DNA from 2 places in the Kitasatospora sp. NPDC088160 genome. Region 2 is predicted to be linked to the other one. Evidence: riboswitches for the same ligand, from Rfam matches in the RefSeq annotation. Region 2 holds a riboswitch; the other holds the start of a gene.
The links. A riboswitch is a leader RNA that binds a small molecule or an ion and turns the genes downstream of it on or off. The one in region 2 is predicted to bind guanidine.
Positions count from the first base shown of each region.

Region 1 (14,095 bases), on a different contig from region 2:
CGTTGACGGCCAGCTGGAGCGAGCAGGTGCCGCCGAGCGAGAGCCCGCCGATGGCGAAGGCGCCCCGGCCGGTGGCGGTCTGCAGGTTGTGGTGGATCCAGTCCGGGACGTCGGTGGCCAGGTAGGTGTGCGCCTTGGCGATCCGGGAGTCCATGCAGAGCGTGTTGGTGAACGGGCTGCCGGTGGGGTCGGCGACCACCACGATCGGGGCGAGGCCCTGGTGGTCGGCGGCGAAGGCGTCCAGGGTCTCCTGGATGGCCCCGGAGGTGATCCAGTCCACCGGGGCGCCGGGCTGGCCGGGCAGCAGCACCACGACGGGCAGCAGCGGCCGGGGGTTGGCCTGGTAGGCGGGCGGCAGGTAGACGTACCCGTCGCGGGCCGTGAAGCCGGACTTGGTGCCGGGGATGGTCACCGTGGAGAGGGTGCCCTTCGCGGGCAGGCCGGGCGGCGCGTGCCAGAGCTCCTCGACGGGCTTGCCGGGCGTGGCGGCGACGGTGCTGGCCACCTTGCCCGTGGTCAGCGCCTGGACCCCGGGCACCAGCATGGCCCGGGCGGTCGGGTACTGGTCGAAACCCCGGTTGACCTGCGAGGCGGCCATCAGCAGCACCAGGACGGCGGCTCCGGTCGCCAGCAGCCGGCGGCGGACGGCGAGCAGCGGCGCGCGGAAGCAGACCAGGGATATCGCGAACAGCGCGACGGCTATCCAGCGCAGGACGAAGTCCGGTGTGCCCTCCGGGAAGGGGTGCCACCAGCCGTCGACGCCGAGCTTCACCAGGGCGGTGAGCGTTCCGGCCAGCATCAGGGCGCCGAAGAGGCGCGGGGCCCGCCAGCGTTCGTGGCGGGAGAACGCGAGCAGGACCAGCGACCCCCAGCCCGCGGCGAGCACGGCGTACGGGATCGGGCCGTGGGTGAGCGGCCAGTCGATCGGGTTCCAACGGGTGGCGAGGGTCAGCGTGGTCATGCGGCTTTGCCCGGCCGGGTGGTGTCGGCCAGGAAGCCGTAGGCGACGACGTTGCCCTCGTAGCCGTGCTCGGCGCTGTACGCGCCGCCGCAGGTGATGACCCGCAGCTGAGCGTCGGCGGCCTGGCGGTAGACCCGGTCGTCCGGGAAGTCCTTTCGGTCGTGCACTTCGATGGCGTACAGCTGGTAGACGGCGACGGCGCCGTCCGCGCGGGCGATCTCGATCCGGTCTCCGCGCCGGAGCGCCCCCAGGTTGTAGAAGACGGCCGGGCCGGCCTTGTTGTCGACGTGCCCGGCCAGGATGGCGGTGCCGCGCTGCCCGGGGCTGGCTCCGCCGCGGTACCAGCCCGCCAGGTTGCGGTCCGCCTCGGGCGGGGCCTGGAGGTGGCCGTCGGGGTCGAGCCCGAGCGCGGTGACCGGGGCGTCCAGCCGGACGGCCGGGATGCGGATGCGGATGGGGTCGGAGGGGCCCAGCGGCGGGACGACGGAGACCGGGGCGAAGCCGGACAGCGTCTGCGTGCTGCCGGGGGCGGGCGGCAGCGCGCCCTGCCCGCCGTCGTGCAGCAGCCAGGCACCGAGCACCAGCGCGGCACCGGCCGCCAGGGTGCCCGGCCACGGGCTCCTGCTCTGCTGGACGCCCACGGGCGCTCCCCTCTACCGACGGATTCCCGATCCTGGGAGTTTCCTGGGAAACAATTCAATCGGATCGGACCTTAAAGCACGTCCACACGATGGGCGTAATGACACCCCCCGATCGGCAGGGCAACCGCCCGAATCCGTGCGCCCAGTGGGCATCCGGTGACGGAACGCGACGGCCGTTTCCCAGGTGACGGCGCCACCGGAACGCCTCGGTACGAGCTTCGACGGCGCGGGGGGTCGGTCCGGTTGCGTCAATCGGGCGATCGATGACGACCGCCAGTGGCGCCTGGCCGACCGATCGAGCCCAGCTGCCATGCTGACCCGGTCACGGGTTCTATCACCCCACTTGTCCGACCGGATTTCCGCACGCCTGTACGCCTGCCGAACGCCTCATGAACGGAGTGACCATGGCCGCTCTCTCCCGCCGCACCCTGCTGGCCGCCGGTGCGGCCTCCGCCGCCACCCTGGCGACCGGCTGCGGAAGCAACAGCGCCGACAAGCCGATGATCGGTTCGGCCGTTCCCCCCACCGGCGCGGCCGTCGACCAGAGTTCGGACCCCACCGACGCCACCGAGCAGCAGGCCGTCCTGATCGGCGACGGCTCCACCTCCGACACCGGGGCCCAGCCCCACCAGCCCACCCCCGAGCGGCTCAAGGCCGGCGAACGGCCGCCGCAGTTCGTGGTCTTCTCCTGGGACGGCGCCGGCGAACTCGACAACGGACTGTTCGCCCGCTTCCGCCGGCTGGCGCAGGAGCACAACGCCTCGATGACCTTCTTCCTCAGCGGCCTCTACCTGCTGCCCGAGTCCAAGAAGGACCTCTACCGCCCCCCGCAGCACAAGGTCGGCGCCTCCGAGATCGGCTACCTCACCGACCAGCACATCCACGACACCCTGGAGAACGTGCACGCGGCCTGGCTGGAGGGCCACGAGATCGGCACCCACTTCAACGGCCACTTCTGCGGCGCCACCGGCGTCGGCAAGTGGTCCCCGGAGGAGTGGGACAGCGAGATCCAGCAGGCCATGGACTTCGTGACGAACTGGCGCACCAACACCGGCTTCACCGACCTGCCGGCCCTGCCCTTCGACTACCGCAGGGAGCTGATCGGCAGCCGCACCCCCTGCCTGGAGGGCCAGCGCAACCTGCTGCCCACCGCGGTCAAGCGCGGCTGGCGCTACGACAGCAGCGGCAACGGCACCCAGGTGTGGCCGCAGAAGATCCAGGGCGGTGCGCTCTGGGACCTCCCGCTGCAGTCCATCCCCTTCCCCGGGCACACCTTCCAGGTGCTGTCGATGGACTACAACATCATGTACAACCAGTGCGGCCCCAACACCAAGGCCGACCCGGCGCTCTACCCGGGCTTCCAGGCCCAGGCCCGCGACTCCTACCTGCTGGGATTCGACCGCACCTACAACGGCAACCGGGCGCCGTACGTCATCGGCAACCACTTCGAGGAGTGGAACGGCGGCATCTACATGAACGCCGTCGAGGACGTGCTCCGGACGATCGCGGACAAGCCGGAGGTCCGGCTGGTCTCGTTCCGCCAACTGGTGGACTGGCTGGACGCCCAGGACCCGGCGGTGCTGCGCAAGCTCCAGGGCCTCGCCCCGGGCCAGGCGCCGACCGGCGGCTGGGAGGCCTTCCTCGGCACCCCCGGGGCACCGCCGGTGCCCTCCGCCGCCGCTGCCGGCTGACCCTCAGGACCTGGCCCGGACCCGGCCGGCGAGCAGCGCCCCCAGCAGCGCCACGCCGGCCATGGCCAGCAGGATCACCGCGAAGGCCCCGGGCGAGCCGGCGGCCCCGGACGAGGCGGTGGCCCCGGCGCCCTCGTGGGCGGCGGCGAGCGAGCCGCCGCCCAGCACCGCGAACATCACCCCCGCCAGGCCCGTCAGCAGGACGTTGCCCAGCGCGTCGCTCATCTGCAGGGCCGCCGAGTTCACCCCGGCGTCCTCCGGCGCGGAGAGCTTCATCATCAGCACGCTGACGCTCGCGACCGTCAGTCCCATCCCGATGCCGCCGACGCCCCAGGCCACCGCCGCCACCCAGGCCGGCACCGCCGGGACCAGCACCAGCGCGGCGCCCGCGATCGCCACCGCGGTCAGCACGAACCCGCCCCGGATCATCGCCTCGCGGTAGCGCTCGGCTCCCGGCCGCCCCTGTAGCCAGGAGCCCAGCGCCCAGGTGAGCCCGCCGCTGGTCAGGGTGAGCCCCGACATCGTCGGCGAGAGGCCGCGCTCGGTGGTCATCATCAGCGGAACGAAGGCCTCGGCCCCGAGGAACGCCCCGGCCGCCAGTCCGCGCAGCAGGATCACCGCCGGCAGCCCCCGCCCTGCCCGCAGGGTCCGCTCGGGCAACAGCCCCAGGACGGCCGGCACCAGCAGCGCCGCCCCGACGATCCCGGGGAGCAGCCCGATCAGGTCGTGCCGCCCGCCCGCGTACTGCAGCAGGCCGGCACCGAGCGCCGCCATCGCGGCCAGCAGGGTGCGCCGGCGGTCGAAGTCCGAGCCCCTGGCCACCGGGTGCTCCCGCTCGGAGCGGGTCAGCGCGGGGCCCATCACGGCCAGCGGCAGCAGGATCAGCACCGGCACGGCCAGGAACACCCAGCGCCAGCCGAGGTGCTGGGTGATCGCGCCGGAGACCAGCGGCCCGATGATCGAGGGCAGCACCCAGGCCGAGGAGAAGGCCGCGAACACCGCCGGCCGCAGCCGCTCCGGGTAGGCCCGGCCGACCACCACGTACAGCGCGACGATCACCAGCCCGCCGCCCAGGCCCTGGATCGCCCGCCCGGCCACGAACACCCACATGCCCGGCGCCGTCCCGGCCACCACCAGGCCCACACCGAACACCGCGATGCCGGTGAACAGCGGCTGCATCGGCCCGCGCCGGTCGCACCACTGCCCGGAGACGACCAGCGCGAACAGCGTGGTGGTGAAGTAGCCGGAGAAGGCGAAGGCGTACAGCCCGATGCCGTTCAGCTGGCGGGCCGCGGTCGGCATCGCGGTGTTGACGGCGGTCGCCTCGAAGGCGATCACCAGGACCACCGACACGATCCCCAGCGTCAGAGCGCGGTAGCGGCCGCTGAGGACCCCGCCACCTGGGTCGAGTTCGGAGGGTATCGAGGCGGAGTCGACCGAGGTGGGGGAGGCAGTGGTCATACGTAACATCGTAAGGGCCGTCTGCCTTCATGACCCCTGACCCGAGTCGGTGACCAGCTAGGTCGCTGGGCCTAGGACCGGGGTCGGGGGAAGGGCGGGCGAAGCTCAGGCGGCGGTCAGTGGAGCACCTTCAGGCCGACCACGCCGGAGACGATGAGCAGCAGGCAGCCGATCCGGGCCGCCGTCACCGCGTCCCCCAGGACGGCCATGCCGTAGAGCGCGGTGCCGACCGCACCGATGCCGACCCAGACCGCGTAGCCGGTGCCGATCGGAATGGTGCGCATCGCGTACGCCAGCCCGCCCATGCTCAGCAGCAGGGCCACACCGAAGACGAGGCTGGGGGTGAGCCGGGAAAAGCCCTTGGACGACTCCAGGGCCACCGCCCACACGGTCTCCAGGACACCCGAGATGATCAGAACGAGCCATGCCATGACGGCCTACCTCCGCAGTCCACAGCGGCCGGATTGCCGCTGAACTGCGCCGTCTTGTCGTCACCGGGTACGACGCGCTCGTCCGGGGCGGCCGGGCAACCGACCACCTGGTTCCGACCGTAGCACAAGCCGCCATACAGAATTTACATTCCGCCGTTGACGGCCCCCCGCGCATTCCGCCACTATGAATTCACTGGCCGTGTGCCCGAGTGGCTTAGGGAACCGTCTGCAAAGCGGTGTACACGGGTTCGATTCCCGTCATGGCCTCGCCGGAAATGGAATTGCCGGTCGACATTCCGTCGACCGGCAATTCCTGTTTCCGGTATTTCCGGGGCGGTCGGCCGAAGCCGCCGCCCCCGCCCGTCAGACCGCGACCGCGTCCTCCGGCCGGATCGGCAGCCGGCCGACCGGCAGGCCGGTGGCCGCCCGGACGGCGGCGGCCACGGCCGCCGGGGCGACCACCGCGGGGGCGGCGCTGACCGCCTTGGCCCCGAAGGTGGCGACCACGTCCCGCTCCTCCAGCAGGGCGGCGATGCGCACCTGCGGGGTGTCCAGCGCGGTGGGCAGCCGGTAGCCGGTGAGCGAGGGGTTCAGCAGCACGCCGCCCTCGGTGCGCAGGTCCTCCAGCAGCGCCAGGCCGACGCCCTGGGCCACGCCCGCCTCGATCCGGTCCTCGATCTGCCGCGGGTTCAGCGCCCGGCCGACGTCCTGGGCGACCGTCATCTCGACCACCCGGACGGCGCCCAGCTCGATGTCCACGTCCACCACCGCGCGCATCGCGCAGAACGCGATCGACACGAAGGCGTCGCCCTGCCCGGACTCGTCCAGCGGCTCGGTGGGGTGCGGGCGGCACTGGGCCGTCGCCCAGAGCTCCTTGCCCTCCAGCGCCTCGGCGACCGGCATGCCGAGCACCCCGTCGTACGAGGTGATCTTGCCGTCGGCGATCTGCAGCAGTTCCACCGACATCCCGAAGTTGGCGGCGATCGGCTGGAGCAGCTGGTGGCGGACCATCAGCGCGGCGCGCTCGACGGCGCCGCCGGAGACCCAGGTGTGCCGGCCACGGGCGGAGGGACCGGCGATGGACTGGTCGCTGTCGGCCGGCGCGATGTACACCTCGCTGACGCCCAGCACGGTCTGCACGATCTGCCGGGCCAGCGTGGCGAAGCCCTGTCCGGAGTCGACGGCCGCGCAGATCACCGTGGCGTGGTCGCCGCTGACCCGCACGGTGGCGGTGGAGACCTCGTCCTCGCCCTCGGCGCCGAGCATGTGCACCATGCCGACGGCGTAGCCGATCCCGCGCCGCACCGCCGCCGGGTCGCCGGCCCCACCGGGCCCGCCCGGCAGCAGCCACTCGGCGTCCGGGTCGTCCACCGGCAGGGCCGGCAGCGGCTCGGCCGCGACGGCCTCCAGCAGCGCGCCGACCGGCGCCGGGCAGGTGACGGCCTGTCCGGTGGGCATCGGGTCGCCGGTGGCCATCGCGTTGCGGCGGCGGATCTCCACCGGGTCCACGCCGATCCGGGCGGCCAGCTGGTCCAGCTGCGACTCGTAGGCGAAGCAGGCCTGCAACGCGCCCTCGCCGCGCATCCGCCCGGCCGGCGGGTTGTTGGTGCGCACCGCCCAGGCGTCCACGAAGACGTTCGGGCAGACGTACGGGCCGACCGAGAACGCGGTGGCGGCGGCCAGCGCCTCGGCGGAGACGTCCGCGTACGCGCCGCCGTCCAGCAGGATCTGCGCCTCGACCTTCACCAGGGTGCCCTCGGCGTCGGCGTGGTGGCGGTAGCGCAGCAGCGCGGGGTGGCGCGAGGGGTGGGTGTGGAAGGACTCCTCGCGGGTGAGGGTCATCTTCACCGGGCGGCCGGTGCGCAGCGCCAGCAGCGCCAGGGTGACCTGGAAGGAGAGGTCCTCGCGGTCGGTGGTGGCCCCGGGCACGCCGGTGACCACCAGCCGGACCCGGTCGGGCTCCAGGCCGAGGCAGGCGGCGGTGCGGTCGCGGTCGCCGTGCGGGTCGGTGGAGGACAGGTGCAGTTCGACGCCGCCGTCCGGGCGCGGCACGGCCAGCCCGGCCTCGGCCCCGAGCGGGGCCGGGTCCTGACGGCCGACCTGGTAGAGGCCCTCGATGATGATCTCGCCGGCCGCGTCCGGGTCCCCGGTGCGCAGCGGCAGGTGGCGGAACAGGTTGCCGTCCGGGTGCAGCGACGGGGCGGTGAAGGCCTGCTCGGGGTCGGTGACGGCCTCCAGCGGCTCGTAGTCGACCGCGATCAGACCGACCGCCAGCCGGGCGGTGTCCGGGTGGTCGGCGGCCACCGCGGCGATCGGCTCGCCGTGGTGGCGCACCACGCCCGCGGCCAGCACCGGCCGGTCGGCGACGATCGGCCCGGCCGGGGCGCCGTCCGGGGTTCCGTCCGGGCCGGGCGGCAGGTCGGCGGCGGTGACCACGGCGTGCACGCCGGGCAGCGCGAGCGCGGCCGCGGTGTCGATGCCCCTGATCCGGGCGTGCGGGTGCGGCGAGCGCAGCACCGCGCCCCAGAGCAGCCCCTCGGCCCACAGGTCGGCCGCGTACGGGTAGATGCCGAGCGCCTTGGGCAGCGCGTCGCTGCGCAGCGGTGAGCTGCCCAGGCCGAACGGCTCCGGTGCGCCGCCCTCGCCGCCGTCCTGCTGGAGTGCTGCGCCGATGTCGGTAGGCGACGTCATGATGCGTGGTCGTCCTCGGGGAGCCGGATGCCGTGGGCGGGGGTGGCGCCGTACGGGACGCCGGCCGGGGCGGTGCCGCCGGCCGGAGCGCCGTGCGGGGGCGTGGCGACGTACGGCGTGCCGTGCGGGGGCGTGGCGACGTACGGCGTGCCGTGCGGGGGCGTGCCGTCGAAGGCGGCCCCGGGCAGCGGCGTGCCGTGCGCGGGGGTGGGTTCGTAGACCGGGGCGTCGTACCCGGCGTCGTAGCCGTTCTGCTGCGGGTAGCCGCCGGGCACGTAGGTGCCGTGGGCGGGGGTGCCCTGGTACGGCTGCTCGGGGTAGCCCTGGGGCGGGTAGTACACCTGGTCGTCGGCGGTCTGGGCGGGGATGCCCTGGACCGGCGTCAGGACGGCGGTGTCGTACACGCCGGTGTCGTAGCCGCCCTGGCCGTCGCCGTACGGCTGGTCGGTGCCGGCCGGGGGCTGCTCGGCGGGCGGCTGCGGGACGTGCTCGATCCAGGCGTCGGCGTCGGCGTAGACCGGCGGTTCGGCGGCCGGCTCCGGTCCGGCGGCCGCTTCCCCGGCGGGCTGTTCGGCGGGCTGTCCCGCGACCGGGGCGGCGGCCTGGGCGGCGACCGGAGAGGCCGCTTCCTCCGTCTCCTCGGCGTCCTCGGCGCGCGCGTCGGCGATGCTCTGGACGGCGGCCAGCACGCCGCGGTAGCCGGTGCAGCGGCAGAGGTTGCCGCAGAGCGCCTGGCGGGCCTCGACCTCGGTCGGGCGGTGGTTGCGCTGGAGCAGGTCGTGCACCGCCATCGCCATGCCGGGGGTGCAGTAGCCGCACTGCACCGCGCCGGACTCGGCCAGCGCCTGCTGGACGTCGCTCGCGCCGCCGGCGGCCGACAGGCCCTCGACGGTGTTGATCTCGCTGTCGGCGGCCAGCGCGGCGGGCACCAGGCAGCCGGCCACCAGCTGGCCGTCCACCTGCACCGAGCAGGCCCCGCACTCGCCCTGCTCGCAGCCGTCCTTGGCACCGGCCAGGCCGAGCCGCTCGCGCAGCACGTAGAGCAGGCTCTCGCCGATCCAGGCGTCGGTGACGGGCCGTTCGAAACCGTTGACCCGCAAGGTGTACGAGGCGCACGGGCGCAGCTCGCGACTGACCTGCGGGGTGAGGCCGAGCGGGTCGGCGTCGAGGGTCTCGATGGGGTCTGTGGTCACTTCAGCGCCCTTCCCAGTGCCCGTCGGGCCAGCACCGATACGGTACGCCGCAGCCGAACGGCGGCCGCGCTCGGCCCCTCGGTCACGGCCTCCCAGGCGCCTTCGGCGCCGTAGCTGTCGGGGACGCAGGCGGTGGCCACGTACTCGCCGAAGGCGGCGGTCGCGGCCGGGTCGATCTCCCGGCTGCCGTCCCAGTCGATGCAGCCGGCGACCCAGGCCTCGGCCTCCAGCGGGCGCAGCGGCACCGGTGCGACGGCGCCGACCGCGCAGCGCACGGCGCGCCGGGCGGGGTCGAGGACCAGCGCGACGGAGGCGGTGGCGCGGGCCGGGCCGCTGCGGCCGGTGGCCTTGAGGAAGACCTGCGGGGCGTGCAGCAGCGGGACGCGCACCCAGGTGAGGAGTTCGCCGGGGCGCACCGGGTCGAGGCCGGTGAGCAGGTGACTGACCGGCACCTCGCGGCTGGCGCCGGCCCGGGCGAGGGTGACGCTGGCCTCCAGGGCGGTGAGCACCGGGAGGGTGTCGCCGGCCGGGGCGGCGGTGACGATGTTGCCGCCGAGGGTGCCGACGTTGCGGACCTGCGGCGGGCCGGCGGTGCGGGCGGCGTCCGCGAGCGCGGGGATGAGCGCGGCGAAGTCGGGGCGGTCCATCCGGGCGTGGGTGAGTCCGGCGCCGAGGACGGCGGTGCCGCCGTCCTCGTAGCGCCAGCCGCGCAGTTCGGTGATCCGGCCGAGGCCGACCAGGGCGGCGGGGCGTAGCCGTCCGGCGTTGACGGCTTCCATCAGGTCGGTGGCTCCGGCCACCGGTACCGCGGCCGGGGTGGCGGCCAGCGCGTCGACGGCCTCGTCGAGGGAGGCCGGCAGCATGATCGTCCGGTTCACCTGGGTCCCACCGTGCTCCACTTGCTCATCGATCGGCTGCCGCCCGCGGCCTTCGGCCGTGGTGTCCGCGTCAGCAGCCCGGCCTGGCCCGTAGGGTACGGGCGATCGGGCCGGGTTGGGCAACTCTGGCACACAATGCTCGATGATCATTTCGGGGCAGGTGAACGGGACTGCCCGATTGGGACGGATACCGGGCGGTATCTGCCCCGGCCCGAACCGGACCAGGGCAGATGTTCATCTGTTCTTGACGTCAGATGACCACTCAGAAGTTCCCGCCGGAACGAGTCCGTCGCGCTCAGCGCACCGGCGGCGGGCCCTCGATCGGCCGGCCGGCCACCCCAGGCCAGCGCTGCCAGGGGTGCGGGCCGTCCGCCGGGCGGTACTCCACGCCGAGCGCGTCCAGCACCTTCAGGTGCGCCTCCAGCCGGTGCTGGAAGCCGGCGTAGTCGCGCTCGGCCGGATCGGTGGGCAGGTCGGACCAGGCGACCTCGGCGAAGGCCACCAACCGGGGGAAGGCCCGGTAGTCGATGTCCCGGGCGCTGTCCATGAACTCGCTCCACAGGTTGGCCTGGGTGCCGATCACGTGCCGGGCCGCGGTCTCGTCCAGCTGCCCGGGCACCGGCTCGAAGCGGTACACGTCCTCCAGCGTGCGCACGAAGCCGACCGGGATCGGCTCGTCCGGGCCGTCGGCCTGCCGGTGGTCGAAGTAGACGTGCTGCTCGGGGCACATCACCACGTCGTGCCCGGCCTTGGCCGCGGCGATCCCGCCACCGAACCCGCGCCAGGAGGAGACGGCGGCGCCCGGGGCGAGCCCGCCCTCCAGGATCTCGTCCCAGCCGATCAGCCGGCGGCCGCGCTCGGCCAGCCAGCGGTCGAAGTGCCGGATCACGAAGCTCTGCAGCTCGTCCTCGTTGGCCAGGCCGAGCTCGCGGATCCGCGCCTGGGCGGCCGCGCTGTCCTTCCACTGCTCCTTGGGGCACTCGTCGCCGCCGAGGTGGATGAACTCGGACGGGAAGAGTTCCAGGACCTCCTCCAGCACGCCCTCGAAGAAGCGCAGGGTGTCCTCGGAGGCGTTGAGCACGTTGTGGCTGACGCCCCAGTCCGTCCAGACGCCGAGCGCCGCGGTGTCCACCACGTCGGTGTTGCCCAGCTCGGGGTAGGCCGCGACGGCGGCCTGGGTGTGCCCGGGCAGGTCGACCTCCGGGACGACGGTGACCCCGCGCGCGGCCGCGTAGGCGACGATCTCGCGCAGGTCGTCCTGGGTGTAGTAGCCGCCGTGCGGGCGGTCGTCGCGGCGCTGGCCGGCCCGGTAGCCGACCATCGAGCGGTCCCGCCAGGCGCCGCGCTCGGTCAGGCCGGGGTAGCGCTTGATCTCCACCCGCCAGCCCTGGTCGTCGGTCAGGTGCAGGTGCAACACGTTGAGCTTGTGCGCGGCCAGCAGGTCGACGAAGCGCAGCACGTCCGACTTGGGCAGGAAGTGCCGGGCGACGTCGAGCAGCGCACCGCGCCAGCCGAACCGCGGGGCGTCCTCGATGTCCGCGCCGGGCAGCACCCAGCCGGTGCCGCGCAGCGGGGAACGGCGGAAGGCGTCCGGGCCGAGCAGCTGCCGCAGGGTCTGCGCCCCCCACAGCGCACCGGCCGGCCCGCCCGCGGCTATCAGGGCGTGGCCGCGGCGCACCGTGATCCGGTACGCCTCGGCGGCCAGCGCGTCGTCCTGGACCAGTTCGATGCCCGCGCCCGGCCGGCCCGGGCCGAGCGGCAGCCCGGTGGCCGCGGACAGCGCGGTGCGCAGCCACCGCTCGGCGTCGGCCAGCCCGGGCGGCGCGGTCAGCGTGGTGGCGTCGTCGAGGGGGAAGTCCTCGTCCGGGCGGCGGACGGCACTCGAAGGCACGGGAATGAGGTCCATTCCGACATCCTGCCCCCGCCCCGGACGACTGGCATAGACCACTTCGGAAACGCGGCACTATGCAAAACGGCGCTGTGCACAACCACACCGTGCGCAACGGCGCCGGGCACCGGCCCGCGGCGGTCGGTGCTACTTGCCGCCGTTGTTGTCGTCGCCGCCCTGCGGCTTGCCGATGCCGTCGTAGATCTCCTTGCACATCGGGCAGACCGGGTACTTCTTCGGGTCGCGCCCGGGCACCCAGACCTTGCCGCAGAGCGCCACCACGGGCGAGCCGGAGAGCGCGCTCTCCATGATCTTGTCCTTCTGGACGTAGTGCGCGAAGCGCTCGTGGTCGCCGTCCCCGTGGGACACCTGGGGGACTGGCTCGACCAAGGTGCCGGTGCCGAGGCCGCGCTCGGGCTCAAGAGTGCTCATAGGTGCCAAGTCTATGGGCGCCCCGCGAAACCCGGCCAGTATCGCGACGGCGGCCCGTACGTCAGTTCAGCGTCGGGTCGTCCGGATAGGTCGCGAGCAGCGCCAGCGGGCCGCGCTGGCGGCGCAGCACCGAGCGCCACAGCCGCTCCGGTTCCGGGCTGGAGATGTCCCCCGGCTCGCAGTCCACCAGGTACCAGGCGCCGCTCCCCAGTTCCGTCTCCAGCTGGCCCGGCGACCAGCCGGCGTACCCGGCGAAGATCCGCAGCGCGCCCAGCTCGCCGGCCAGCACCTCGGGCGGCGCCTCCAGGTCCACCAGGCCGATCGCGCCGTGCACCCGCCGCCAGCCGAGCGGCTCGCCGGTGCCCGGCTCCCCCGGCGCCACGGCGAGGCCGAGCGCCGAGTCCAGCGCCACCGGTCCGCCCTGGAACACCACGGCGGGCTGCCCGACCAGCCGCCCCCAGCCGTCCAGCACGCTGCCCACCTCGACCGGCGTCGGCCGGTTGAGGACCACGCCGAGCGCCCCCTCGACGTCGTGGTCGAGGAGCAGCACCACCGCCCGGGCGAAGTTCGGGTCGGTGAGCAGGGGCGTCGCGACGAGCAGACGGCCGGTGTGGGACCGTCCTGCGTGCGAGTGGGCCGCCGTCATGCCCACATGATCCCGCAGAACGGCCGGAGTCGGACACCTCAACGATCGAAACCCCGCCACGCCGGACAAACACCCGAACGGCCCCTCCGGCGGGCGGGAGCGAGCCCGGAGAGAGGACCATCACGGGAGAGGCTCACGGGAACCATCGGCACGCCCACTACCATCTACGGATGGTGGACGCCCTTCTACGGTGCCGACTCGGTTTTGCCGGGGGCCCGAGCGCGCCCGTACCAACCGGTCCACCACCGGCTCTCTACCGGAGCCTTCCCACTCCTCTGGCACCCCGGATTGCGAGAACGATGACCGACGACGTCCTGCTGGTCCACGGCGGAAACCCGCTCGAAGGCGAGATCCGCGTCCGCGGTGCGAAGAACCTGGTGCCCAAGGCCATGGTCGCCGCCCTCCTCGGCCAGGGCCCCAGCAGACTGCGCAACGTCCCGGACATCCGCGACGTCAAGGTGGTCCGCGGACTGCTCCAGCTGCACGGGGTCACCGTGCGGACCGGCGACGAGGACGGCGAGCTGATCCTCGACCCGTCGCACGTGGAGAGTGCGAACGTCACCGACATCGACGCGCACGCGGGCTCCTCGCGGATCCCGATCCTGTTCTGCGGCCCGCTGCTGCACCGCCTCGGCCACGCCTTCATCCCGGGCCTGGGCGGCTGCGACATCGGCGGCCGTCCGGTCGACTTCCACTTCGAGGTGCTGCGCCAGTTCGGCGCCACCATCGAGAAGCACCCGCAGGGCACCTACCTGGTCGCCCAGCAGCGCCTGCGCGGCACCAAGATCGAGCTGCCCTACCCCTCGGTCGGCGCGACCGAGCAGGTGCTGCTCACCGCCGTCCTCGCCGAGGGCGTCACCGAGCTGCGCAACGCGGCCATCGAGCCGGAGATCGTCGACCTGATCTGCGTGCTGCAGAAGATGGGCGCGATCATCACCCTGGGCACCGACCGGACCATCCTGATCACCGGCGTCGACGAGCTGGGCGGCTACACCCACCGCGCGCTGCCGGACCGCCTGGAGGCCGCTTCCTGGGCCTGCGCGGCGCTGGCCACCAGGGGCGACATCTACGTCCGCGGCGCCCGCCAGCTGGAGATGATGACCTTCCTGAACACCTTCCGGAAGGTCGGCGGCGCCTTCGAGGTGGAGGACGAGGGCATCCGTTTCTGGCACCCGGGCGGCG
Region 1 is NZ_JBIUSS010000012.1:191,039-205,133, forward strand. Features, by position in the region: gene ACIOGZ_RS20700 (alpha/beta hydrolase-fold protein) at 1-961, opposite strand, end outside; gene ACIOGZ_RS20705 (class F sortase) at 958-1,602, opposite strand; gene ACIOGZ_RS20710 (hypothetical protein) at 2,007-3,293, shown strand; gene ACIOGZ_RS20715 (MFS transporter) at 3,297-4,754, opposite strand; gene ACIOGZ_RS20720 (SMR family transporter) at 4,871-5,185, opposite strand; guanidine-III (ykkC-III) riboswitch at 5,229-5,295, opposite strand; tRNA gene ACIOGZ_RS20725 (tRNA-Cys) at 5,381-5,452, shown strand; gene ACIOGZ_RS20730 (xanthine dehydrogenase family protein molybdopterin-binding subunit) at 5,549-7,876, opposite strand; gene ACIOGZ_RS20735 (2Fe-2S iron-sulfur cluster-binding protein) at 7,873-9,069, opposite strand; gene ACIOGZ_RS20740 (FAD binding domain-containing protein) at 9,066-9,932, opposite strand; gene ACIOGZ_RS20745 (beta-N-acetylhexosaminidase) at 10,243-11,853, opposite strand; gene ACIOGZ_RS20750 (DUF3039 domain-containing protein) at 11,983-12,267, opposite strand; gene ACIOGZ_RS20755 (YqgE/AlgH family protein) at 12,329-12,913, opposite strand; gene murA (UDP-N-acetylglucosamine 1-carboxyvinyltransferase) at 13,213-14,095, shown strand, end outside.
Region 1: linked by a shared signal. The riboswitch ahead of ACIOGZ_RS20720 (SMR family transporter) and the one ahead of ACIOGZ_RS00570 (MBL fold metallo-hydrolase) in region 2 are both predicted to bind guanidine.

Region 2 (14,095 bases):
GCGGCACGCGCTGGGAGACGCCGAGCTCGACGGCGAACTCGCGCAGGTCGTCGAGGTCCGGGAGCAGCACGGGGTGGGGTATCAGGATCTCTCCGTCGGTGAGCCGGACGGTGTCGCCGTCCAGGTCCACCAGGCCGATCCCGCGCTCGGCGTCCGCACCGCGCAGGAAGCCGGCGACGGCGCCGTCCGAGCCGGTGACCACCAGGTCGCGCAGGACGGCCTGCCAGGCCTCGTCCGCCCAGACCGCGGTCAGCACGGCGGCGGGCACCGGCAGCGAGCGCACCATCCACCGCTCGACGTCCTCCTGGCAGCGCCGCTCGTGCGCGGCCAGCCACTCGGTGAGCTGCCTGAGCTGGACGACCACCGGATCGTCACCGAGCTTCGACGGCAGGGACTTCAGCTCGCGGCCCGCCGCGTTGCGGCAGACCACCTTGCCCTCCCCGTCGAGCGCGACGCGGTACCCTCCCGCGCCTGTTTCCACCCATGCCACGGACGTCTCCTCCCACCTGCCGGTCAGCGATGCGAGGAACGTAGCGAGGCCCACTGACAAAGCGGCAGCCGGAGAGGCCGCTCCGCGGCTTCCTGGGCGCAAACCCGTCGAACGAGTGAACGGGGCAGACGGCACGCCGCCTGCCCCGCCACCCGCCTCCCGTCGCGCGCCAGGTCATGCCTGACGCATCGTCAACGCACCGGCGCCGCACGGGGAACGATCACCGGCGCGCCGTCCCCGGGGGCGGCGAGCACGTCGCTGTCGATGTCGTACAGCGCGCGCACGAGCGGTGCGTCGACCACCTCGCGGGGCGGGCCGCAGGCCACCACCGAGCCGTCGCGCAGGGCGACGACCAGGTCGGCGTAGCGGGCCGCCGCCGCGAGGTCGTGGAGCACCATGACGACCGTCCGCCCGCCGGCGGCGACCTCGCGGACCAGTTCCAGCACCTCGACGGCGTGCCCGAGGTCGAGCGCGCTGGTGGGTTCGTCGAGCAGCACGACGGGCGCGTCCTGGGCGAGCACCATGGCGAGCCAGCAGCGCTGCCGCTGGCCGCCGGAGAGGCGGTCCAGCCGGCGGTCGGCGAGTTCCTCGACGCCGGTGGCGCGCAGCGCCCCGGCGGTGAGCCGCTCGTCGTCGGCCGACCACTGGCGGAAGAGCCCCTGGTGCGGGTGGCGGCCATAGCGGACGAGTCCGGCGACGGTGACCGCCTCGGGGGCCTGCGGGCTCTGCGGGAGCAGCGCGACCCGGTGCGCGGCCTGGCGCGGCCGCAGCCGCCAGACGTCCTCGCCGCCGACCAGCACCCGCCCGCCGTCCGGCCGGTGCAGCCGGGCGACGGCCCGCAGCAGGGTGGACTTGCCGCAGCCGTTCGGGCCGACGACGGCCACCACCCGGCCGGCCGGGACGGTGAGGTCGACGCCGGCGAGCACCGGGCGGCCGGGGCCGTAGCCGGCGGTGAGGCCCTGGATCGTCAACTCCATCGAGGGTTCCTTCGGTTGGAGGGGGCTGCGGGCCGACCGGGCAAGGTGCCGGCCGACCGGGTACGGGCCCGAACGCGGGCACGGGCCCGAACAGGGCCCGAGCGCGGGTACGAGCCCGAACAGGGCCCGAACGCGGGCACGGGCCCGAACGCGGACCGGTCAGGAGGCGGCGAGCGCCTTGCCGATGTCGCCGATGACCACGTCGGCCGCGAGCGGCCCGCCGCGGGTGGACCAGACCGAACCGTCCACGGTGACGGCGTGCTTGTTCTTCACCGCGCCCAGCTCCTGGTAGGCGGGCTTGGACTGGACGTCCTTGAGCGCGGTCTTGCCGTCGTCGGTGAGGGTGGACAGGAACAGCCAGTCGCCGTCGATCTCGGCGAGCTTCTCCAGGCTGAGCGCCGGGCTGTGCGCGTTGCCGTCCTTGTCCTGCGCGGCCGGGCGGGTGAGGCCCATGTCGAGGGCGACGCCGCTGGCGAACTGCTTCTTCTCCATCCAGCTCGGCCCGGTCGGGTTCCAGCGGACGATGGAGACGGCCGCGCCCTTGTTCTTGCCGAGGTCGCCACCGGCCTTGGCCGCCTTGGCCTCGTAGTCGGCGATCACCTTGTTGGTCTGGTCGAGCTTGTTGACGGCGTTTCCGATGCCGCGGAAGGCGAGCTTCCAGTCGTCGGTGGGCGCCATGGTGACGAGGGTGGCGGGGGTGATCTCGCGCAGCTGCTTGAGCATCTGCTCGTCCTGCATGTCGCCGGCCAGGATGAGGTCGGGCTTGGCGGCGATGACCTTGTCCATCACGGGCTGCAGCAGGTTGCCGACCACCGGGACGCCCTGGACCTTGTCCTTGAGGTAGGCGGGCGGCTCGTTGAGCCCCTGGCCGTTGGTGATGCCGACGGGCTTGACGCCGAGGGCGAGCACCGCGTCGAGGTCCTCCTGGGTGAGGGTGACGATCCGCTGGGGCGCGGCGGGGATCTCGACGGCCTTGCCGGTCGCGTCCTTGACGGTGCGCTTGCCGCCGGCCGCGTCCGCCGCCGGGCTGCCGGCGGCGGAGGAGCCGCCCGCGGAGCCCGAGGATCCGGAGGAGGACCCGGAGGAGCCGCACCCGGCGAGCAGGAGGGCGGCCGCCCCGGTGACGGCCAGCGCCCGGGCCGCGCGGCGGCGGACGGGGTGGAGCGGGCTCTGGGCGAACGGCATGGGTGCCTCCGGGCAGCGGTGGTACGGGGGTTGGGCGGCGTCCGGGCGACCCGGCACGGTGACGGTGCCCACAGGACGATGCGCTCATTAGGTTAGCCTTACCTTATGACATTGTCGCAAGTGGGCGCCCCCGGGGAGTCCCGCACCGAGCCGGACGCCCCGCCGCCGCCGACGCCACCGCGCGGGGACGGCCGCCGCGCCGCCTGGCCGATCGCCCTCGGCGCGGTCGCGGTCCTGCTCGCCCTCGCCGCGCTCTCGCTGTCCGTCGGCGCCGGGGAGGTCGGCCCCGGGCGGGTGCTGGACTACCTGCTGGACCGCCACGGGGCCCGCGCGGACGGCCGGCTCGCCCTCGTCGTCGGCGACCTGCGCCTGCCCCGCACGGCCACCGCCCTGCTGGTCGGCGCCGCGCTCGGGGTCGCCGGGGCGCAGTTGCAGTCCGTCACCCGCAACCCGCTCGCCGAGACCGGACTGCTCGGCGTCAACGCCGGCGCCTCGCTGGGGGTCGTGCTCGGCATCGCCGTGCTCGGCATCCAGACCTCGTACGGGTACCTGGCCTTCGCCTTCGGCGGCGCCGTGCTCGCCAGCACGCTGGTGCTGCTCATCGCGGGTGCCCGGGGCGGGTCCCCGATGCGACTGGTGCTCGGCGGCTCGGCGGTCGGCGCCACCTTCGGCGGGCTCACCGGCGTGCTGATCGTCAACTCGCCCGAGGCGTACGACCGGTACCGGGTGTGGGTGCTGGGCTCGCTGGCCGGGGTGGAGGGCTGGACGACGCTGCGCCAGCTCGCCCCGGTGCTCGGCGTGGGCTTCCTGCTCGCCCTGCTCGCCACCCGGCCGCTCACCGCGCTCGCGCTCGGCGACGACCTCGCCCGCGGTCTCGGCCACCGGCCCGGCGCCACCCGGGCCGCGGTCGCCTTCGCCGTCACCCTGCTGACCGCCTCGGCCGTCGCGCTGGCCGGCCCGATCTCCTTCCTCGGTCTGCTCGCCGGGTTCCTGGCGCGGGCCGTCGCCGGCCCCAGGGTCGGGCAACTCACCGTGCTCGCCGGCCTGTTCGGTGCCGCCGTGCTCACCGGGGCCGATGTGCTGGCCCGGCTGGTGGCCCGCCCGTTCGAGGCGCCGGTGTCGGTGATCGTCTCCCTGGTCGGCGCCCCCGCGCTGATCGCGATCGTCCGCTCCCGCCGGACCGCCGCGCTCGGCATGGCCGACCCGGCCGAGCCCGCCCCCGTCCGGCGGTCCGAGCCGCCCGCGCCGAAACCCGACCTGGTGCTGCGGCGCGGCGCCTGGTCGCTGCTGCTCCCCCGCCGGGCGCTGCTCGCCTCGCTCGCCCTGGCCGCGGCGCTGCTCGCCGTCGTCGTCGTGTCCGCCCACGCCGGGCAGAGCGAACTCGGCCTCGGCCGCACCCTCCAGGCCGTGTTCGGCTACGGCGACCGGCTGGACGTGCTGCTGGTGCAGAAGTTCCGGCTCGGCCGGATCGTCGCCGGGCTCGCCGCCGGCGCCGCCCTCGGCCTGGCCGGCTGCCTCACCCAGACCCTCGCCCGCAACCGCCTCGCCACCCCCGAACTGCTCGGCGTCAACGACGGTGCCACCGCCGCCGTCCTGATCTCCGCCACCGTCTCCGGCACCTTCGGCGCCTGGTGGGCCGGCCCGCTCGGCGCGCTGGCCGCCGTCCTGGTCGTCACCCTGGTCTCCGGCGGGCTCGGCGCGCAGGGCTACCGGGTGCTGGTCGTCGGCCTCGCGATGTCCGCGCTCGCCTCGGCCGTCATCCAGGTCGCGCTCGCCCGCCGCTCGCTCAACTCGGCCGGCTCGCTGTACGTCTGGACCTCCGGCAGTCTCAACGGGCGGGACTACGCCGTCGCCACCCCGGTCCTGATCGGGCTGGCCGTACTCGTGCCGCTCGCGCTGGCGGTGGCCCGGCGGCTTGCGGTGCTGCGCTTCGACGACAGCGTGGCCGCCTCGCTGGGCGTCGACCCGGGCCGGGTCCGGCTCGGCTGCCTGCTGCTGGCCGTCGCGCTGGCCGGGCTGGCCGTCGGCGTGTGCGGGCCGGTCGGCTTCGTCGCGCTGGCCGCGCCCGTGATCGCCGGGCGGCTGGCCGGGCCGGCGCGCGTGCCGGTCCTCGGCTCGGCACTGACCGGCGCCGTCCTCGTCGTGCTCGCCGACACCGTGGGGCGGGTGCTGATCGACGGGGTGGAGATCCCGGTCGGCATCGTCACCACCGTCCTCGGTGGCCCCTTCCTGCTCTGGGTGCTGCTCGGCCGCAAGGGCACCCCCGCTTAACCTTCCCGAGGAGTACCGCAGATGGAAACCCTTCCCCTCGTCGAGCCCGATCCGGCCGACCCCGCCTACCGCCTGGTCACCTTCGTGCACGAGGACGCGTCGTGCGACGGCGTGCTCGCCCTCCTGCACACCGTCACCGACAAGGACCGGCACGCCGGCGACCTCGCCCCGCACCTGATGACCCGCCGCGACGACGGCCGCTGGTCGATCACCTACCGGCTGCGCGCCGACCACCGGGCGTCCTACCAGCTGTACCCGTTCCGGGGGGACGCCCCCGGCACCGCCCGGGCGGACTGGCTGCGCGTCCTCGACCACGCCCGCCCCGACCCGCACGACGCCGCCCCCCGGCTGCCCGCCCGCGACGGGCGCCACCCGTCGTCCGTGCTCAGCCTGCCCGACGCCCCCGCCCAGCCGTACGTCCGGCGGCGCGACGGCGTGCCGCGCGGGCGGACGGTGGCCCACGAGGTGGCCGGGCGGCGGGTGGACGTCCACCTCCCCGCCGGGGGCGGGCCTTCCGCCGGTGGCGGGCCGTTCGCGGTGGCCGTGCTGCTGGACGGCGAGATGTGGGGCGAGGTGCTGTCGGTCGGCGACACCCTCGACAACCTGGCGGCGGACGGCGCCATCCCGCCCACCGTCGCCCTGCTCGTCCACACCATGGGCTCCTGCCGACCCGACGACCTCAGCTGCAACCCGGCCTTCGTCGACCTCCTCGCCGACCGCCTCCTCCCCTGGGCGGCGGCGGAGTTCGGCACCACCACCGACCCGGCCGCCACCGTGATCGCCGGCCAGAGCGCGGGCGGCCTCACCGCCGCCTTCGCCGCGTTCCGGCGCCCCGACCGCTTCGGCGGCGCGCTCTGTCAGTCCGGTTCCTTCTGGTGGCCGGACGAGACCGAGTTCGACGAGGGCAGTGAGTGGCTGACCCGCCAATTCGCCCGCGAGCAAAGGCGGGAGGCCCGGTTCTACGTCGAGGTCGGCCTCCAGGAGTGGATGCTGCTCCCGCAGAACCGTCACCTGCGCGACGTCCTCACCGCCCGCGGCTACGACCTCGCGTACCGCGAGTTCAACGGCGGCCACGACTACGCCTGTTGGCGCGGCGGGCTGGCGGACGGGCTGGCGCACCTGCTGGGGCGTGCCTGAGAACTCCCGGTGGACCATCCGGACCGACGGCGGCCGAGGCGTCCCGCCACCCGGGCGTGCTAGCGTCCCGGTGGCGGCGCGCCGGTGACCGCCCCGGACGAGATGTGCGCCGTACCCGGCCCGCCAAGACGACGCACCGAGGGAGACGTCATGGCCGCCGGTGCCCCGATCGCCCGTCCGCTCGACGTGCGGTGGATCCACGGGTCCCCGTCCGCGAAGCACAACACGGACCCGGACATCCAGGTCCACGCGTACGACGAGCACACCGTCATCCTGCGGCAGAACAAGGCGGTCGACTACGAGGCGCCGTTCCTGTTCCTGCTGTTCGGGGGCGAGCGGGCGGTCCTGATCGACACCGGGGCCACCGCCTCCGCCGCGTACTTCCCCCTGCGCACCGTGGTCGACGGACTCATCGACCAGTGGCTCGCCGACCACCCCCGCGACGGCTACGGACTGCTCGTCCTGCACACCCACCCGCACGGCGACCACGTCGCGGGCGACGGGCAGTTCGCCGACCGGCCCGCGACGACCCTGGTCGGCGCCGACCCGGCCACGGCCTGGCCGTACTTCGGCTTCGACCAGGACCCGGACGCCGTCGCGCGGGTGGACCTGGGCGGCGGCCGGGTGCTCGAATGCCTGGCCACCCCGGGCCACCACCCGGCGGCCGTCACCTACTACGACCCGTGGACGGGCCTGCTGCTCACCGGCGACACCGTCTACCCGGGCCGCCTCTACATCGACGACTGGCCTGCCTTCACCCGCACCGTCGACCGGCTGATCGACTTCGCCGAACGCCGCCCGGTGACGCACCTGCTCGGCTGCCACATCGAGATGACCCGCACCCCCGGCGTCGACTACCCCATCCGCACGACCCACCAACCCGACGAGCCGCCCCTGCAGCTGACCGTCGGACACCTCCGGGCCATCCGCACCGCACTCGCCGACCTCGGCGACCGACCGCGCCGGCACGCCCTGCCCGACCTGATCCTCTGGCCGAGCGCCTGAGCCCGGAAGGCCGCGTCCAACGAACTGACGCCGCACCCCGCGATCGCGGGGTGCGGCGTGGCTGTTCAGTCGGCGAGGGGTGGTGCCGGCGCCTCCCGGGGGAGGCGGGTGGTGAGGAGGGTGCCGGCGGCGACCAGGGCGGCGGTGAGCAGAAGGGCGAGGCGGTAGGGGCCGAGTGAGCCGCCGTCGGTGTCCAGGGCGCCGATGAGGGCGGCGGTGGCGGCGATGCCGAGGGCGCCGCCGAGGGTGCGGACGATGGTGAACAGGCCCATGGCGCGGCCCATCGCGGGCCCGGGGACGTCGGCGAAGCCGGCGATCTGGACGGTGAGCACGGCGGTGCCCAGGACGAGCCCGACCGCGAACATCAACGCCCGTACGGCCCAGGGGTTCTCGGCGAAGCCGAGGGCGGCCAGGACGAGGGCGGCGAGCAGCAGCGCGGGCAGCGCGAGGCGGCGGGGACCGAACCGGGGCAGCAGGCGGTCGACCACCTGGGAGGCGGCCATCAGGCCGATCGCCTCGGGGAAGACGCTCAGCCCGGCGTCGAGGGCCGAGGCCCCGAGGGCGGCCTGGTAGAGCAGCGGGAGGACGAACAGGGCGCCCATCAGGCCGGCCGAGGTGAGCAGGGCCAGCCAGGTGGCGGTGCCGAAGGTGCGGTCGGCGAGCTGCCGAAGATCCACCAGTGGTTCGGCGGAGCGGAGTTGGTGGCGCACGGCGATGACGAGCAGGAGGAGACCGGCCACGCCGCTGAGCGCCACTCCCGGCGAGGACCAGCCGTGCGCCGGGCCGAAGCCGAGCGCGTAGGTGAGCAGTCCGAGGCCGGGGGTGGCGAGCAGGAAGCCGGTGGTGTCGAAGCGGCCGGCCGGGGGCTCGTCCGCCGCGCGCAGGCCGATGAGCCCGGTCACGACGGCCGCGACCCCGACCGGCACGTTGACCAGGAACAGCCAGTGCCAGGAGAGGTGTTCGGTCAGGAGGCCGCCGAGCGGCGGGCCGAGGGCGGGCATCAGGGCGGTCGGGACGATCAGGATCCGGCCCAGGCCGGCCCGCTCGTGCGGGGCGAAGGCCCGGAACAGCAGGGTCATCCCGACCGGGGTGAGCAGCCCGCCGGCCACGCCCTGGACGGCCCGCGCGGCGGCGAGCGAGCCGAGGCCGGGGGCGGCGGCGCACAGGGCGGAGGCGAGGGTGAACGCGGCCAGGGAGCCGAGGAAGACCCGTTTCACGCCGAACCGGTCGCCGAGCCAGCCCGCCACCGGCAGGCCGACGGCGAGGCCGACCAGGAAGGCCGTCTCGACGGCGTTGGCGGCCGAGACGGGCCGCCCGAAGTCCTCGGCGATGGTGAACAGCGCGGGGTTGACGATGGTCGAGTCCAGGCCGTTCATGCACATCGCGGCGGTGTAGACCACGACCACCGCGGCGCGCCCCGCGAGCAGGGGGCGCGCCGGGGCGGCCTCGACGGCCGGAGGGGTCACAGGTCGGTCCAGTGGGCGGTGATCCACTGCACGGCGTCGGCGCGCTCGCACGGGCCGTGGGAGACGTTCCAGCCGGCCGGGACGGCGGCGAAGGCCGGCCAGAGCGAGTGCTGGCCCTGGTCGTTGACGAGGGCGAGGAACTCGCCGTCGCCGTCGAAGGGGTTGGCGGGGGCGTCACTCATCGGAGGACTTCTCCAGGTGGTCGGTGATCACGCGGGCGATGTGCGCGATCGGGGCGGGCAGGGTCATGTCCTTGTGCGAGCAGGCGACGTCGGTGTTGTCGATGCGGCCGGACACGTACGGGGTCCAGAGTTCGGGCACCAGGGTCTCGTCGATGGTGTCGACGGTGGCGCGGAAGAACAGCACGTCGCCGTCGAAGGGGCGGTGGTCGTGGCCCCGGACGAGGTGGTTGGTGTTGAGGTAGATCCGGTTGAGGGCGGCCACGGTGGCGTCGTCGAGTCCGGCGAGCGGGCTGCCCTCGCGGCGCAGCAGCTCGGTGACGGCGGCGAGTTCGAGCGGCCGCCCGGCGAGGTCCTCGGGGCCGTAGCCGCCCATGGTGAGCAGCGCCTCCAGCGCCTCGGCCTGGTCGGGGACGGGCAGGTCGCGGAAGCCCTCGGCGGGGTAGGCGTCCAGGATCGCGAGCAACTCGACGGCGTGGCCGAGGTCCTGGAGCCGGACGGCGACGGCGTGCGCGATGATCCCGCCGGTGGACCAGCCGAGCAGCCGGTACGGGCCCTCGGGCTGGACCTCGCGCAGCCGGTCGACGTAGTGCGCGGCCAGCTCGTCCAGGGTCTGCGGCAGGGGCCGGGCCGCCGTGGCCGCGCCGACGCCCTGGGCCTGGAGGCCGTAGATCGGCAGGTCGGCGGGCAGGTGGCGGATCAGGCCGGTGTAGCACCAGCTGAGGCCGCCGGCGGGGTGGACGGCGAACAGCGGGGTACGGCGTCCGGGCGCGGCGGGCCGCAGCGGGAGCAGGACGTCCAGCGCGTCGGCGCTCTGCGAGCCGGCCGCCAGGGCCGTGTCGAGGGCGGCGACGGTGGGCGACTGGAACAGGGTGCCGATGCCGACGTCCAGGCCGAGCAGTTCGCGGATCCGCCCGGCGAGGCGGACGACCAGCAGCGAGTGGCCGCCAAGGGCGAAGAAGTCGTCGTCGACGCCGACCGCCGCGACGCCCAGCACCTCGGCGAAGAGTTCGCACAGCTGCTGTTCGCGCGGGGTGCGCGGCGGGCGTCCGGCGCCGGTGGCGGGCGCGTCGGGGGCCGGCAGGGCGCGGCGGTCGAGCTTGCCGTTGGCGGTGAGCGGCAGCCGGTCGAGCAGGACGACGGCGGAGGGCACCATGTGGGCGGGCAGTCCGGCGGCGGCGTGGGCGCGCAGGTCCTCGGGGGTGGGGGCGGCGACGGCGCTCGGGTCCTCGGGGCTCGCCGTGGTGACCGCGTAGCCGACCAGTCGCTTGTCGCCCGGGGCGTCCTCGCGGACGACCACGGCGGCGTCGGCGACGCCCGGGTGGGCGGCCAGCACGGCCTCGATCTCGCCGAGTTCGATCCGGAAGCCGCGCAGCTTCACCTGCTGGTCGGCGCGGCCGAAGTACTCCAGGACGCCGTCGGCGCGGCGGCGGGCGAGGTCGCCGGAGCGGTACATCCGGGTGCCGCGTTCGCCGAACAGTTCGGCGTACGGGTCGGCGACGAAGCGTCCGGCGGTGAGGTCGGGGCGGCCGAGGTAGCCGCGGGCCAGGCCGGCCCCGGCGACGTACATCTCGCCGGTGACGCCGGGCGGGACGGGCTGGAGGTGCTGGTCCAGGACGTAGACCCGCAGGTCGGGGATGTTGACGCCGATGGTGCTGCTGCTTCCGGCGGCGGCGGTGGCCCGGTCGAGGGCGATGTAGGAGACGTGCACGGTGGTCTCGGTGATGCCGTACATGTTGACCAGGGTGGGCGCGTCCTCCGGGTGGCGGGCGTACCAGTCGTCGAGCCGGGCCAGTTCGAGCGCCTCGCCGCCGAACACCACGTAGCGCAGGGCGAGTTCGGATCCGGGGCGGTCCCGGTCGGCGGCGCTGAGCTGGTAGAAGGCGGACGGGGTCTGGTTGAGCACGGTGACGCGTTCGCGGGCGAGCAGGTCGAGGAAGGCCGCCGGGTCGCGACTGACCAGGTGCGGGACGACGACCAGGCGGCCTCCGTGCAGCAGGGCCCCCCACAGCTCCCAGACGGAGAAGTCGAAGGCGTAGGAGTGGAAGAGGGTCCAGACGTCGTCGGCGCCGAAGCCGAACCAGCGGTCGGTGGAGCTGAACAGCCGGACCACGTTGTGGTGGGTGACGGGGACGCCCTTGGGGCGGCCGGTGGAGCCGGAGGTGTAGATGACGTAGGCGGTGTCCTCGGCGCGCAGCGGGCGGGTGCGCTCGTGCTGGGCCAGCGGGGCGGCCGGGTGGGTGGCCGACTCCGGTCCGTCGACGAGCAGTTGGGGCACCTGGTGGGCGGGCAGCCGGGGCGCGGTGGCGCGGTCGGTGAGCAGGGCGGCGGGGGCGGCGTCGGCCAGCATGTAGGCGAGGCGGTCGGCCGGGTAGTCGGGGTCGAGCGGCAGGTAGGCGGCGCCGGACTTGGCCACCGCGAGGAGGGCGACGACGAGTTCGAGCGAGCGCGGCAGGGCGAGGGCGACGATGGTGCCGGGGCCGATGCCGTTGGCGGCCAGCAGCCGGGCCAAGCGGTCGGCGCGGGTGGCGAGTTCGGTGTAGTCGAGCTGCTCGTCACCGCAACTGACGGCGACGGCCCGCGGGTTGGCGGCTGCGGCGGCCTCGAACAGCCCGGCCAGGGTGGCGTCCGGGGCCGACGTGTGCGGAGCCGAGGTGTGCAGCGCCGAGGTGTGCAGCGCCGACGTGTACGGGGTGCCGTTCCACTCGACGAGGGCGCGCAGCCGCTCCTCCTCGCCGATCAGCGGGAGCCGGCCGATCGCGGTGTCGGGGGCGGTGGCGGCGGCGGCGAGCAGCCGGGCGAGGCGGGTGGCGAGCCCTTCGACGGTGGCGGCGTCGAAGAGGTCGGTGCGGTACTCCAGGAAGCCGCCGATGCCGCCGTCGGGGAGCTCGCCCGCGTTGAGGGTGAGGTCGAACTTGGCGGTGCCGCTGGGGACGGCGGCGATCCGGGCGGTGAGGCCGCCGCCCAGCGGGTGGAGCTCGTCGGGGCGGCTCTGCCAGGCAAGCATCACCTGGAACAGCGGGTGGCGGGCGAGGGAGCGCGGCGGGTTGAGCTCCTCGACCAGGCGGTCGAAGGGCAGGTCGGCGTGCTCGTGGGCGGCGAGGACGGTGCCTCTGACCTTGCCGAGCAGCTCGCGGAAGGTCGGGTCGCCCGAGGTGTCGGTGCGCAGGACCACGGAGTTGACGAAGTAGCCGACCAGGTCGGCGGTTTCGGGGTCGTCGCGGCCGGCGACCGGGGTGCCGACGGGAATGTCGGTGCCGCAGCCGTGCCGGGTGAGCAGGGCGGCGAGTCCGGCCTGGACGGCCATGAAGACGGTGCCGCCGGCCGCCCGGGCGAGCGCGGCGAGGGCGGCGTGGGCCTCGGCGTCGAGGGTGAAGGGCACGGTGGCGCCGTGGTGGCCGGCGACGACGGGGCGCGGTCGGTCGGTGGGCAGTTCCAGCTGGTCGGGCAGGCCGGCCAGGGCGGTGCGCCAGTACTCCGACTGCCGCGCGGCGAGCGGGCTGGGCGCCTCGGCGGTGCCGAGCAGCTGCCGCTGCCAGGCCGCGTGGTCGGCGAACTGCACGGCGGGCAACGGGAGTTCCGGTGCGCGGCCGGCCAACCGGGCGGTGTAGGCGGCGGACAGGTCGCGGACCAGCGGGGTGGTGGAGGCGCCGTCGCTCGCGATGTGGTGGAGCAGCAGGAGCAGGGTGTGTTCGGCCGGGCCGTGGGTGAACAGGGTGGTGCGCAGCGGCGGCCGGCCGGTGAGGTCGAAGGCGTGCCGCACGGCTTCGGCGAGCTCGGTGCCGTCGTGCAGTTCGACGGGCTCGGCGGGCAGCACCCGCTGGTACGGCGTGCCGTCCGGCTCCTCGCCGTAGACCGTGCGCAGCACCTCGTGCCGGGCGGCGAGGTCGCCGAGGGCGAGGGTGAGGGCGGTCCGGTCGAGCGGGCCGGTGAGGGTGAGGGCGAGCGGGATGTTGTAGGTGGGGCTGGGGCCCTGGAGCCGGTGCAGGAACCACAGGCCGCGCTGGGCGGGCGACAGCGGCATCCGGTCGGTGCGCGGCACGGGCACCAGCGCGGGGCGGGCCTCGGGCTCGCCGCCGGGGTGCGCGTCGAGCAGGGCGGCGAGCGCGGCCGGGGTCGGGTGGCGGAAGACGTCGGCGAACCCGACGGCGGCGGCGAAGGTCTCGCGCAGCCGGGCCGCGAGGCGGCCGGCCAGCAGCGAGTGGCCGCCGAGGTCGAAGAAGGAGGTGTCCCGCCCGGGTGCCTGCGGCAGGTCGAGGACGTCGGCGAACAGCCCGCAGACCAGTTCCTCCTGCGGCGTGGCCGGGGCCGTGCCGGGCTCGGCCGCGGCGGGCTCGGGCAGGGCGCGGTGGTCGAGCTTGTCGTGGGCGGTGCGCGGCAGTTCGTCGAGGACCAGGACGGCGGCCGGGACCATGTGTCCGGGCAGCCGGGCGGCGAGGGCGGCCCGCAGCGCGGCCGGGTCGAGGGCGACGCGGGGGGCGGGGGCGGGGGCGGGTTCGGCGGTGTCCTCCGGCATGGCCTCGGACTCGGAGACCGCCTCGGAAACCGCCTCGGAGGCTGCCTCGGGAGCCGCCTCGGAGAGCACCTCGGGCACGACGTAGCCGAGCAGCCGCTTGCCCTGCGGACCGGAGCGGGCGATCACCACGGCCTGCGCGACGCCCGGCAGTTGGGCGAGGACGGCGGCGATCTCGCCGGGCTCGATCCGGAAGCCGCGGATCTTCACCTGGTCGTCGGCGCGGCCGAGGAATTCCAGGGTGCCGTCCGGTCGGCGGCGGGCGAGGTCGCCGGTGCGGTACATCCGGTCGCCGGGCGGGCCGAACGGGTCGGCGAGGAAGCGTTCGGCGGTGAGGTCGGGGCGGCCGAGGTAGCCGCGGGCCAGGCACGCCCCGGCGACGTACAGTTCGCCGGCGACGCCGTCGGGCGCGGGGCGCAGCGAGCCGTCGAGGACGTAGGCGCGGGAGCCGCGCACCACCCGGCCGACCGGGGCGCCGTCCGGGCCGGGCGTCCAGGCGTAGGCGTCGACCGTGGTCTCGGTCGGGCCGTAGAGGTCGATCGGGTGCAGGCCGGGTGCGGCGGTGAGGCGCTGCCAGAGGGCGGGCGGGGTGGCCTCGCCGCCGACCGCGATGACCGCCGGGCGGTGCCACTCCTCGTCCAGGATGCCTTCGGAGAGCAGGACTTCGAGGTAGGAGGGGGTGACGTCGAGGTAGTCGACGCGTTCCCGGTGCAGGTGGCCGGCCAGGGCGGCCGGGTCGCGGTAGGTGGCGTCGTCGAGCAGGTGCAGCTCGTGGCCGTGGACCATCCACAGCACCGGGTCCCAGGAGGCGTCGAAGGCGAACGAGGCGCTGTGCGCGACACGCAGGCGCTCGCGGCCGGTGCGGCGCACGG
Region 2 is NZ_JBIUSS010000001.1:135,161-149,255, reverse strand. Features, by position in the region: gene ACIOGZ_RS00595 (DUF4132 domain-containing protein) at 1-490, opposite strand, end outside; gene ACIOGZ_RS00590 (ABC transporter ATP-binding protein) at 682-1,467, opposite strand; gene ACIOGZ_RS00585 (iron-siderophore ABC transporter substrate-binding protein) at 1,627-2,652, opposite strand; gene fhuB (Fe(3+)-hydroxamate ABC transporter permease FhuB) at 2,758-4,923, shown strand; gene fes (enterochelin esterase) at 4,945-6,060, shown strand; guanidine-III (ykkC-III) riboswitch at 6,138-6,198, shown strand; gene ACIOGZ_RS00570 (MBL fold metallo-hydrolase) at 6,211-7,065, shown strand; gene ACIOGZ_RS00565 (DHA2 family efflux MFS transporter permease subunit) at 7,131-8,531, opposite strand; gene ACIOGZ_RS00560 (MbtH family protein) at 8,528-8,713, opposite strand; gene ACIOGZ_RS00555 (amino acid adenylation domain-containing protein) at 8,706-14,095, opposite strand, start outside.